Regions from separate parts of the Streptomyces sp. SP18CS02 genome, predicted to be linked through region 3. Evidence: riboswitches for the same ligand, from Rfam matches in the RefSeq annotation. Region 3 holds a riboswitch; each other region holds the start of a gene.

Region 1 (3,270 bases), on a different contig from region 3:
ACAGACGTTCGAATGCCGCTACGTTCACCGTCACCTCAGCAGTCACGCGAAAGGCAACCGCATGCGCTCCGGGAACGGCCGGCACCGGCGACCTCGTCAGGCTCCCGCCATCATCGTCGCGGCAGGGGTGACCGGTTCCGCGATCGCCCTTCCGCTGCTCGGCGCGGGGTCCGCGTCGGCCGTCGAGGGCACCACCTGGGACCGGGTGGCCGAGTGCGAGTCCGGCGGCATGTGGAGCGCCGACCTCGGCAACGGCTTCTACGGCGGCCTCCAGTTCTCGCAGGAGACCTGGGAGACCTACGGCGGCACGGCGTACGCCCTGCGCGCCGACCTCGCCAGCCGCGCCCAGCAGATAGCCGTCGCCGAGAAGGCCTACGCGGCGCAGGGCATCGCCCCCTGGGAGACCTGCGCCCCCATCGCGGGACTCACCGACGGCAGCGCGCCCGTGGCGGGTCTGCCCTCGGCCGCCAAGCCCTCCGGCGCACCGGCCACTCCCGCCCCCTCGGCCTCCACCGGGACGGCGGACGGCGCGGACGGTGCCGACGGTTCGAAGTCGTCGACGCCCGAGGAGTCCACCACGCCCGCCGGGACCGCTTCCGGCTCGTCCGGCCCGGCCGCGTCCGCCAAGGACGACCCGGCCGGGGACGCCGGGACGGGCGGCGGCAAGCACCGGGGCGAGCCGGCCAGGGAGGCGCCGGTGGACGGTGACGCCTCCACCGACCCGGCGGACTCCGCCGACCCCGCCGCCTCCGAAGGCGACAAGGCCACCGGTACCGGCAATCCAGTCAATCCGGGCACCGAGCGCGAAACAGGCCGACATGCCTCACGGGGTGACGGAACGGCACGTGACGCCGAGGGGGTCGCGCTGGAGGACGGCCAGTACACCGTCCTGCCGGGCGACAACCTGTCGGACATCGCGGAGACGCACGAGCTGCCCGGCGGCTGGACTGCTCTCTACGACGCCAACAAGGCGACCGTGGGTGCGGATCCGGATCTGATCCAGCCTGGTCAGAGCCTGGATCTGACCGCGGCTCAGGAGTGATTCGCTCCCCTTTGTCCGCTTCTGTATAAGTGAGACAAGCGTCTCTTTGCGGCAACTGGCCCGGCTCGCCCGCCTGATCCGACCGATGTGCGGCTCACCAGCACAAATGTCCGCCAGGGGCGGGCCGGATTGGGTGTATTGACCCTGATGTCCATCTTTGAACATCAGGGAGGTCTGTGATTACGGTCGTAACTGCTCGCCACCGCGGGCCCCATCGACCGGTACGCCGAATCCTGCCGTCGGTCGACGGGAACAGTCGACGCTTCGAGCGCCGTAGGCAGGAGCGGGGGACCCAAGGTAAGCGCCGGGTCCGGCCATCGGGAGATGGCCGGCGACCGGCTCGGGGTGAAGCCGCGCGACACGTCGCGCGGCCGGGCAACTCACTAGGCCCGAACCCGACAGCTCACCTCGCAGGCGTCGGTGAGGAGATGTCCCATGCTGTTTTCCGGCAAGGCCAAGCACCGTCGTCCTTCCAAGGCCATCCGTTTCGCCGCGTTCGCCGGCATCACCGGCGCCGCCGTCGCCGCTCCCCTGATGGGCGCCACCACCGCCTCCGCCGCGACCACCGCGGAGTGGGACAAGGTCGCCCAGTGCGAGTCCGGCGGCGACTGGTCGATCAACACCGGCAACGGTTACTACGGCGGCCTGCAGTTCTCCTCCTCGACCTGGGCCGCGTACGGCGGCACCGCGTACGCCGCGAGCGCCGACCAGGCGTCCAAGTCGCAGCAGATCCAGGTCGCCGAGAAGGTCCTGGCGGGCCAGGGCAAGGGTGCCTGGCCGAGCTGCGGCGTCGGCCTGTCCAACGCCTCCTACGACGGCGGCTCCGCCCAGGAGAGCGCCCCGAAGCAGGAGGAGCGCAAGGCCGAGCAGCCCACCACGCGCAGCGAGCAGCGCACCGCGCCGAAGCAGGCCGCGCCGAAGACCGTGACCACCCCGACCGGCGAGAAGGTCGAGAAGGGTGACGGCGAGTACAAGGTCGAGGCGGGCGACACGCTCGGCACCATCGCCGAGGCGCACGGCGTCAAGGGCGGCTGGCAGAAGCTGTTCGAGCTGAACAAGGACATCGTCGACGACGCCGACCTGATCTTCCCCGGCCAGCAGCTCCACCTGAAGTGACCCCCTGAGCCCGTCGGCCCGCCCCGGGCCGCCGGCTCCACCCGCCCACCGGCCCGGCCAGGACCGCCGGCCGCGACGCGTCCCTCCATCAGGGGCCCGCTCGCCCCGGTCCGGCCGGCCCGTGCGGACCACCCCGGCCCGCCGCGCTCTCCCCCGTGCGCGGCGGGCCGGGGTTTTTCGGTGGCGTGGGCCGGTCCATGTGGTTACCGCCCAGTAAATCCTGTGGTTGTTTGCCCGCCAATGCCGGGCCTTGAACCCTTTTTCGTCCCACGGGGCGGGCGTCGGCTGGCCACGGCCCCGGAGCCGGTTAGGCTCTTGTCGCAAGGCCAAGAGACCCTGCACTGCAAGCGTCACATTTTGCGTCACATCCCAGAAGGAGATGCTCGTGCCGTCCATCGACGTCGTCGTAGCCCGGGAAATCCTGGACTCCCGAGGCAACCCCACGGTCGAGGTCGAGGTCGGCCTCGACGACGGCAGCACCGGCCGTGCTGCCGTCCCCTCCGGTGCCTCCACCGGTGCGTTCGAGGCCCTGGAGCTTCGCGACGGTGACCAGAACCGCTACCTCGGCAAGGGTGTCGAGAAGGCCGTCCTCGCCGTCATCGAGCAGATCGGCCCGGAGCTCGTCGGCTACGACGCCACCGAGCAGCGGCTGATCGACCAGGCGATGTTCGACCTGGACGCCACCCCGGACAAGTCGTCGCTCGGCGCCAACGCCATCCTCGGCGTCTCGCTCGCCGTCGCGCACGCCGCCTCCGAGGCGTCCGACCTCCCGCTCTTCCGCTACCTGGGCGGCCCCAACGCGCACCTGCTGCCGGTGCCGATGATGAACATCCTGAACGGCGGCTCGCACGCCGACTCCAACGTGGACATCCAGGAGTTCATGATCGCCCCGATCGGGGCGGAGTCCTTCTCCGAGGCCCTGCGCTGGGGCGCCGAGGTCTACCACACCCTGAAGAAGGTCCTGAAGGAGAAGGGCCTCTCCACGGGTCTGGGCGACGAGGGCGGCTTCGCGCCGAACCTGGAGTCCAACCGCGCCGCCCTCGACCTCATCCTCGAGGCCATCAAGCAGGCCGGCTACGTCCCGGGCAAGGACATCGCCCTGGCGCTCGACG
Region 2 (3,270 bases), on a different contig from region 3:
CGTACGACCCGAATGCGTCACTGTCTCTGAATCTCGAATCGTCTGCCACGGGTGCACATCCTTCACCCGGGGGTGTGACCTACGCGACCGTAAGGAGGGGTTGACGTGGGGTGACATATGCCACCGGTCAAGATTCCGCCAAGCCGGAATACGCCTGCGCCCGGCACGGGAGGGTGCCGGGCGCAGGGCGGTCCGCGTGTCCGTCGGTGTGTCGGGGGCCGGCGCGTCAGGTTCGCCGGCCCCGGCCGGCACCCGTGCGGATGCCGCGCGAGCGGGGTGCGCGGGTACGGGGCGGAGCGGGTGCGGTGACGTCAGATGGAGACGCCGTGCTGGCGCAGGTAGGACACCGGGTCGATGTCCGAGCCGTAGCCGGGGCCGGTCCGGACCTCGAAGTGGAGGTGCGGGCCACTGGAGTTGCCCGTGGAACCGGAGAGGCCGATCTGCTGCCCGCCGCTGACGCTCTGTCCGGAGGAGACGGCGAGCGAGGAGAGGTGGGCGTACTGCGAGTAGTTCCCGTCGGCGTGCTGGATGACGACCTCGTTGCCGTACGCGCCGCTCCAGCCGGCGGAGACGACCGTGCCGGCGCCGACCGCCTTGACCGGGGTGCCGGAGGAGGCCGCGAAGTCGACGCCGGTGTGGTAGCCGGAGGACCACATGGAGCCGGAAGCCCGGTAGGGGGTGGTGACACCGGCGGAGACCGGGGCGGTGAAGCCGGAGCCACTGGCCTGCGCGGTGGTCCCGCCACCGGAGGAGGCGGCGGGGGAACCGGAGTCCTGGGCCTTGGCGGGGGCCTCGGGCCGGGCGGCGGAACGTGAGGCCCGGCCGTCGTCGGCCTTCGGCTGCTCCTTGGGCGCGGCCGTGGCCTTTCCGCCGAGCGTGAGCTTCATGCCGGGCAGGATCAGGGACGGGTCCTCGCCGATGACCTGGCGGTTGTCCTTGTACAGCTGCTGCCAGCCGCCCTTGACGCCCTTGTTCTGGGCGATCTTGGAGAGATGGTCGCCCGCGACCACGGAGTACGTCCGGGGGGCGGCCTTCGCGGCGGTCTGCGCGGCGGGAGCGGCCTTCGCGGCGGTGACCGCCTGCTGCGGGACCGCGGCCGGGGCGCTCTGCTCCGCCGCGTGGGCGCCGGTGGCGCCGAGCAGCGGAAGGGCGATGGCGGCGCCGCCGGTACCGGCGGCGACGAATCCGCGGGTGAGCGGGCTGGACTTGGGACGGCGGTGCTTACCCTTCGCGGGCATGACGGATTCCTCTCCGGCGCCTGCGAGGTGAGCTGTCGGGTTCGGGCTGGAGATGCCCGGCCGCGCTGTCGCACGGCTTCACCCCTAGCCGTACCGGGAATTACCCGTTCCGGCGTATCACCTGGGTCCCCCGCTCCTGCCACACATGGGTGGGTTCGAATTCCGGTCGGCGGCAGGATTCGGCGGTCCGTCCGGATTGACGGTGACCGTAGGCGAGGCGGGGCGGCACGAACAAGCCGCTGATTTCCTCAAAGGCATTCCGGTCGAGGAATTCCGGAGAATTTCCGGTCACCCTCCGTGGATATCGGATCATGGATTTCCGTCCGGGGCACGGCTTTTGCGCTCGACGCGCCACCACGGACGGTCACGGTTATGACGCTGCTCACGTGTCCCGGCCCATCTCCTGCGCGACCGGGGCACGTTATAACCAAAGCTCCAATACGGACAGATCCGCCATTAACCGACGAGCTCCCGCATTGCTCCCACGACATGACGTCAGTTGCGGTGCGACACGATGACGGTGGCGTCCCGGCCGCCCCGCGGGCCCGCCGCCACACCATGACGAGATGGACAGAACTCCTAAGAAATGTCCGGATATATACTTATGCGCGGGTGGCGTGAGGGTCGATATCGAGCAGCCGCAGCGCGGGGCGCCGGTTCCCCGTGGCTCGCGACTGGGGCCAGGCCGGGACGACGGAGTCGCCGCCGTACACGTACCGCACCGCACCGAGCCCCCTCGTCCGGGGCAGGCAGCCGGTACGGGGAACCCCGCCGCGCCCCGGGCCTGATCGCCTTGAGGGGCTCCACCCGGCGGCGCGCCCCGGCCGGTTCGGCCGGCCTCCCCCCGGCGAGGCCGCCGCACCCCGAGCACCACCATCACCCAGGCCGTGGCACTGGCGGGTGCCGGTCCCCCGTACGGCCGTGCCGGCTGCCGATGACCCTCTCGCCGTAGGTGAGTGGAGAGCGTACGGGCCAGGACGCGGCGCCCTGCGGCCGTGGAGCTCCGGGAGCCGCCAGGCGTCACGCGCGCGCGATCCCGGCGGCCGCCTCGGCGCGCGGCACCTCCAGGGCGGGCCGTGCGAACCGGGGACCACCCTCGACGGGGTACTCCTCATGCCCGTCGCGCCGCGACCCGACGGGTCGGCAGGGTGCAGGGCGGCCCGCTCCCCCAGCGCCACGGCGCCGTCGGCGGCGGTACGGGCGCTGCCGTGCAGATGCAGCGGATACACCAGGTACAGCGGACAGCAGGAGCACACCGGCGTCGGTGGGGCGCGGCGCCTGGCTGCCGACCGCGCCCGGGAAAGCGGACTGATCCCCCTCTCGTACCGTCTCGATCATCGAGATACCCAGATACGAACAGCAAGCGTCAGGTCCGCACATTCTTGGCCCTCGACCTCCGGCAGGGCAACGGATGTACGAGCTGCACGGAGATGATTGCCCCACGAATCGATGTCGTATCGTCGGACCCGCGACATCGTCGGCGACCAGCGCCGACGGCAGACACGGAGGAGCCCCCGTGACGCAGCAGCTGCCGCAGGTCCCGTCGACCGAGCCCGAACTGACCGGGGTGCGCAACTTCCGCGATGTGGGCGGGCTCCCGACCGTCGACGGCCGCCGGGTGCGGTACGGCCGCCTCTACCGCAGCGGCCACCTGGCCCACGCCACGGGCGAGGACGCTGCCTTCCTGGCCTCGCTCGGACTGCACACCGTCTTCGACTTCCGCAACGCCGCCGACCAGCGGCTGGAGGGTCCGGACGTCGAGCTGCCGGGCGTGCGGAACGTGAACATCCCGCTCACGGACCCGGCGGACGGTGCCGAGTTCTGGACCATGGTCCGGGACGGCAACATCGACCAGCTCCGTCGGATCCTCTCGGACGGCAAGGCGGCGGCGCGGATGTCCGGCTCCTACCGCGCCATCATCAAGGAGCGCACGGCCGAGCACAGCCGGGTGCTGCACGCGCTCGCGGAGGACAGCGTCCCGGCGCTGATGCACTGCGCGGCCGGCAAGGACCGTGCCGGGCTGTCGATAGCG
Region 3 (3,270 bases):
CGCCGCGTCGATGCTCGCGGTGCTCGGCCTGGGCGCGCAGGGCGGCGAGGAGATCGTGCTCGCTTCGGACGCCGAGGGTGCGGACATCGCGCTGGACCGTCTGGCGAAGCTGGTCGCCGAAGGTCTCGACGAGCTGCCCGAGACCGTCTGACGGTCCCCGCGGCGGAAACAACTTCAGAACAGCACACGGCGGAGCCGTATCGACCTGAATTCCGGGGCGATACGGCTCCACTGTTCCGTTCCGTTCATGAGCAGGGGAATTCCGGCACGGAATTCCCCGCCCCCTTTGTATACGGACCCATTGTTAATTGCGGACGCTCGCGGTGTTGACGGCATGTTGCGAAGTCCTCACGCGCCCGGCGGCCCGCTCGGGCCGCCGCAGCCGGTGCGCCCCCAGCGAACGCTCGGCGTGCTGGGCGGTGAGCGCCCGGGCCCGTTCGGCATCGCCGCGCGCCACGGCGTCCACGATCGCGCCGTGCTCGGCCCACTCCTCGACCGGGTGCGCGGTCCGCTCGACCGTGTACATCCAGGCGATCTTGTGCCGGAGCTGGGTGAGCAGGGCGGTCAGACCCGGGCTGCCGGACGCCTGGGCGAGGGTCTCGTGGAACCAGCCGCCGAGTGAGCGCAGGTCCTCGCCCTGACCTCGACGGGCCCGCTCCTGCCCCAGCCTGACCAGCCCGCGCAGCACCTTGAGGTGGGCCTCGGTGCGGCGCTGGGCGGCGCGCGCCGCGCCCAGCGGTTCCAGCAGCGCGCGGACCTCCAGGAGGTCGGCCGCCTCCTGCTCGGTCGGCTCGGCGACACACGCTCCGGCGTGGCGCCGGGTGATGACGAACCCCTCCGACTCCAGGGTGCGCAGCGCCTCCCGGACGGGTACCCGAGAAACCCCGTAGCGGCGCGCCAGCTGCTCCTCGGTCAGCCGGCTGCCGCGCTCGAACACACCGGTGACGATGTCATCGCGGATCGCCGTGCATACCGAGTGCGCGGGAATGCGCATACCGAACCTCCGACTTGATCCGCGCGAAACTCAGCTGATTGACGCTCTGTTCGGTGACTCTATTGCAGCAGGCCGGAATTTCCGATGCCTACTCGGAATCCATGTATATCTTTTGGCCAGGATGTCGGGACCACGGGCCGGAAGTCCGCTCCGGGGGCCCTCGGGACGTGCGGAGGGCGCCGGGCGGGACCGCGGGCCCCGGCCCCCGGGGCCGGGGCGCCGAGGCAGGGGAGGACGCGCGAAGGCCCCGGCTCGGAAGGAGCCGGGGCCTTGGCGCGTACGGGCGGAGCGTCAGACGTTGACGCCGTGCGAGCGCAGGTACGCGACGGGGTCGATGTCCGAGCCGTAGTCGGCGCCGGCCCGGGCCTCGAAGTGGAGGTGCGGACCCGAGGAGTTGCCGGTCGAGCCGGAGAGCCCGATCTGCTGGCCCGGCGTGACGCTCTGGCCGACCGACACCGCGATGGAGGAGAGGTGGCCGTACTGGGTGTACGTGCCGTCGTTCATCCGGATGACGATGTTGTTGCCGTACGCGCCGCCCCAGCCGGCCTCGACGACGGTGCCGGAACCCACGGCCACGACGGAGGAGCCGGACGCGGCGTGGAAGTCGATGCCGGTGTGGCTGCCGGAGGACCACATGGCGCCGCCGGTCTGGTAGCCGGTGCTGACGTACGAGCCGGCGACGGGCAGCTGAAAGGAGTTGAGCCGCTTGCGCTCGGCCTCGCGGGCGGCGCGCTCACGGGCCTCGCGGGCCTCCTTGGCGCGGGCCTCGGCCTTGCGCTTCGCCTCGGCCTCGGCCTTCGCCTTGGCCTTCGCCAGGGCGGCGGCCTCCTCGGCCTCCTGCTCCTGGGCCTCGGCCTGGGCGTCGATCCGCTCGGCGAGCGAGTCGGTGACGACGACCTGGTTGAGGCCGGTGTCCTCGAGCGAGCGGGTGTCCGTGTCGGCGGCGAGCGCCGGGGAAGCGAGGGTTCCGATGACGCCGGTGGTGGCGAGGGCCGCGACGCCGGCGACGTGCGCGCTCTTGCGGCTCATGCGGCTCGGGGCACGGTGCTTCCCGGTGGCACGGGTGAACGCCATGAAGTGGCTGATCCTTTCCTTCCTTCTCGCCTACCGGGTTAGCTGACGGGTTCGGAGCAGGAAGGTCTCCTACGGGCCCCTCCGCACGGCGGCGAAGGCGTCCGATTCACCCCAGGGACTGAGTGGGTCCCCGGCTCCCCAGGCTCGCGCCTGACGGGGACTCGGCGATGGCTGTCCGGTGCCGCGGGTGCGGCGGTCGAACCGGGCGGACAGCGCATCAGACGCTAAGCGGCCGATCTTTCAATCACCAAATGGTCACGCTGTTTTGTAGCGCACGCCACAGGGCAGACACACAACCTCCGCAACATTTGGGACATAAGACGCAGCAAAAGCGGAACCCCGGCATCCGATGGGATGCCGGGGTTCCACGGTGCGGCGCATCCGGTCCCACCGTGCGACGGAACCGCAATCGCCGCAGGTGAGGCCGGGCGGTTGCCGCCGCTGCCGTCCGGAACGGGTCAATCAGCCCGTGACCACGGTCACTTCACCGATGCCCAGCGCCTCGACCGGCTCCTTGATCTGTGCGGCGTCACCGACGAGCACCGTCACGAGACGGTCCACCGGGAAGGCGCTGACGGCCGCGGCGGTGGCCTCCACGGTCCCGGTCTCGGCGAGGCGCGCGTACATCTGCGCCTGGAAGTCGTCCGGGAGGTACTGCTCGACCTGGTCGGCGAGCGTGGCCGCGACCGAGGCCGCCGTCTCGTACTTGAGCGGGGCCACGCCCACCAGGTTCTGCACGGCCACATCACGCTCGGCGTCGGTCAGGCCCTCCGCCGCGAGGGTGCTCAGCACCTTCCACAGATCCGCCAGGGCGGGGCCGCTGTTGGGCGTGTCGACCGAACCGCTGATGGCCAGCATCGAGGCACCGGTCCCGTCGGGTGCCGAGCGCAGTACCTGCCCGAAGGACCGTACGCCGTAGGTGTACCCCTTCTCCTCGCGCAGGACCCGGTCCAGGCGGGAGGTGAGCGTGCCGCCCAGGCAGTACGTGCCCAGCACCTGGGCCGGCCAGACGCGGTCGTGCCGGTCGGGACCGACGCGGCCGATCAGCATCTGGGTCTGGACCGCGCCCGGGCGGTCCACGATGACGACCCGGCCGGTGTCGTCGGCGGTGATCGGCGGTACGGGGCGGGGCTCGGCGGGCTTGCCCGTCCAGGCGCCGAGGGTCTCGGCGAGCACCTCGTCGAGATCGACGTCCGTGAGGT

The links. Region 3 has a riboswitch for cyclic di-AMP ahead of PUR26_RS03840 (M23 family metallopeptidase). Riboswitches for the same ligand answer to the same signal wherever they lie in the genome.
Region 1: linked by a shared signal. The riboswitch ahead of PUR26_RS26295 (transglycosylase family protein) and the one ahead of PUR26_RS03840 (M23 family metallopeptidase) in region 3 are both predicted to bind cyclic di-AMP.
Region 2: linked by a shared signal. The riboswitch ahead of PUR26_RS16895 (M23 family metallopeptidase) and the one ahead of PUR26_RS03840 (M23 family metallopeptidase) in region 3 are both predicted to bind cyclic di-AMP.

Annotation. Positions count from the first base shown of each region.
Region 1 is NZ_JAQYXC010000294.1:443,104-446,373, forward strand. Features, by position in the region: gene PUR26_RS26290 (transglycosylase family protein) at 62-1,042, shown strand; cyclic di-AMP (ydaO/yuaA leader) riboswitch at 1,302-1,474, shown strand; gene PUR26_RS26295 (transglycosylase family protein) at 1,478-2,158, shown strand; gene eno (phosphopyruvate hydratase) at 2,538-3,270, shown strand, end outside.
Region 2 is NZ_JAQYXC010000281.1:409,427-412,696, reverse strand. Features, by position in the region: partial or broken gene PUR26_RS16900 (SGNH/GDSL hydrolase family protein) at 1-49, opposite strand, end outside; gene PUR26_RS16895 (M23 family metallopeptidase) at 312-1,238, opposite strand; cyclic di-AMP (ydaO/yuaA leader) riboswitch at 1,241-1,400, opposite strand; gene PUR26_RS16890 (tyrosine-protein phosphatase) at 2,755-3,270, shown strand, end outside.
Region 3 is NZ_JAQYXC010000252.1:47,481-50,750, forward strand. Features, by position in the region: gene PUR26_RS03830 (HPr family phosphocarrier protein) at 1-151, shown strand, start outside; gene PUR26_RS03835 (GntR family transcriptional regulator) at 305-994, opposite strand; gene PUR26_RS03840 (M23 family metallopeptidase) at 1,286-2,068, opposite strand; cyclic di-AMP (ydaO/yuaA leader) riboswitch at 2,082-2,245, opposite strand; gene PUR26_RS03845 (M16 family metallopeptidase) at 2,531-3,270, opposite strand, start outside.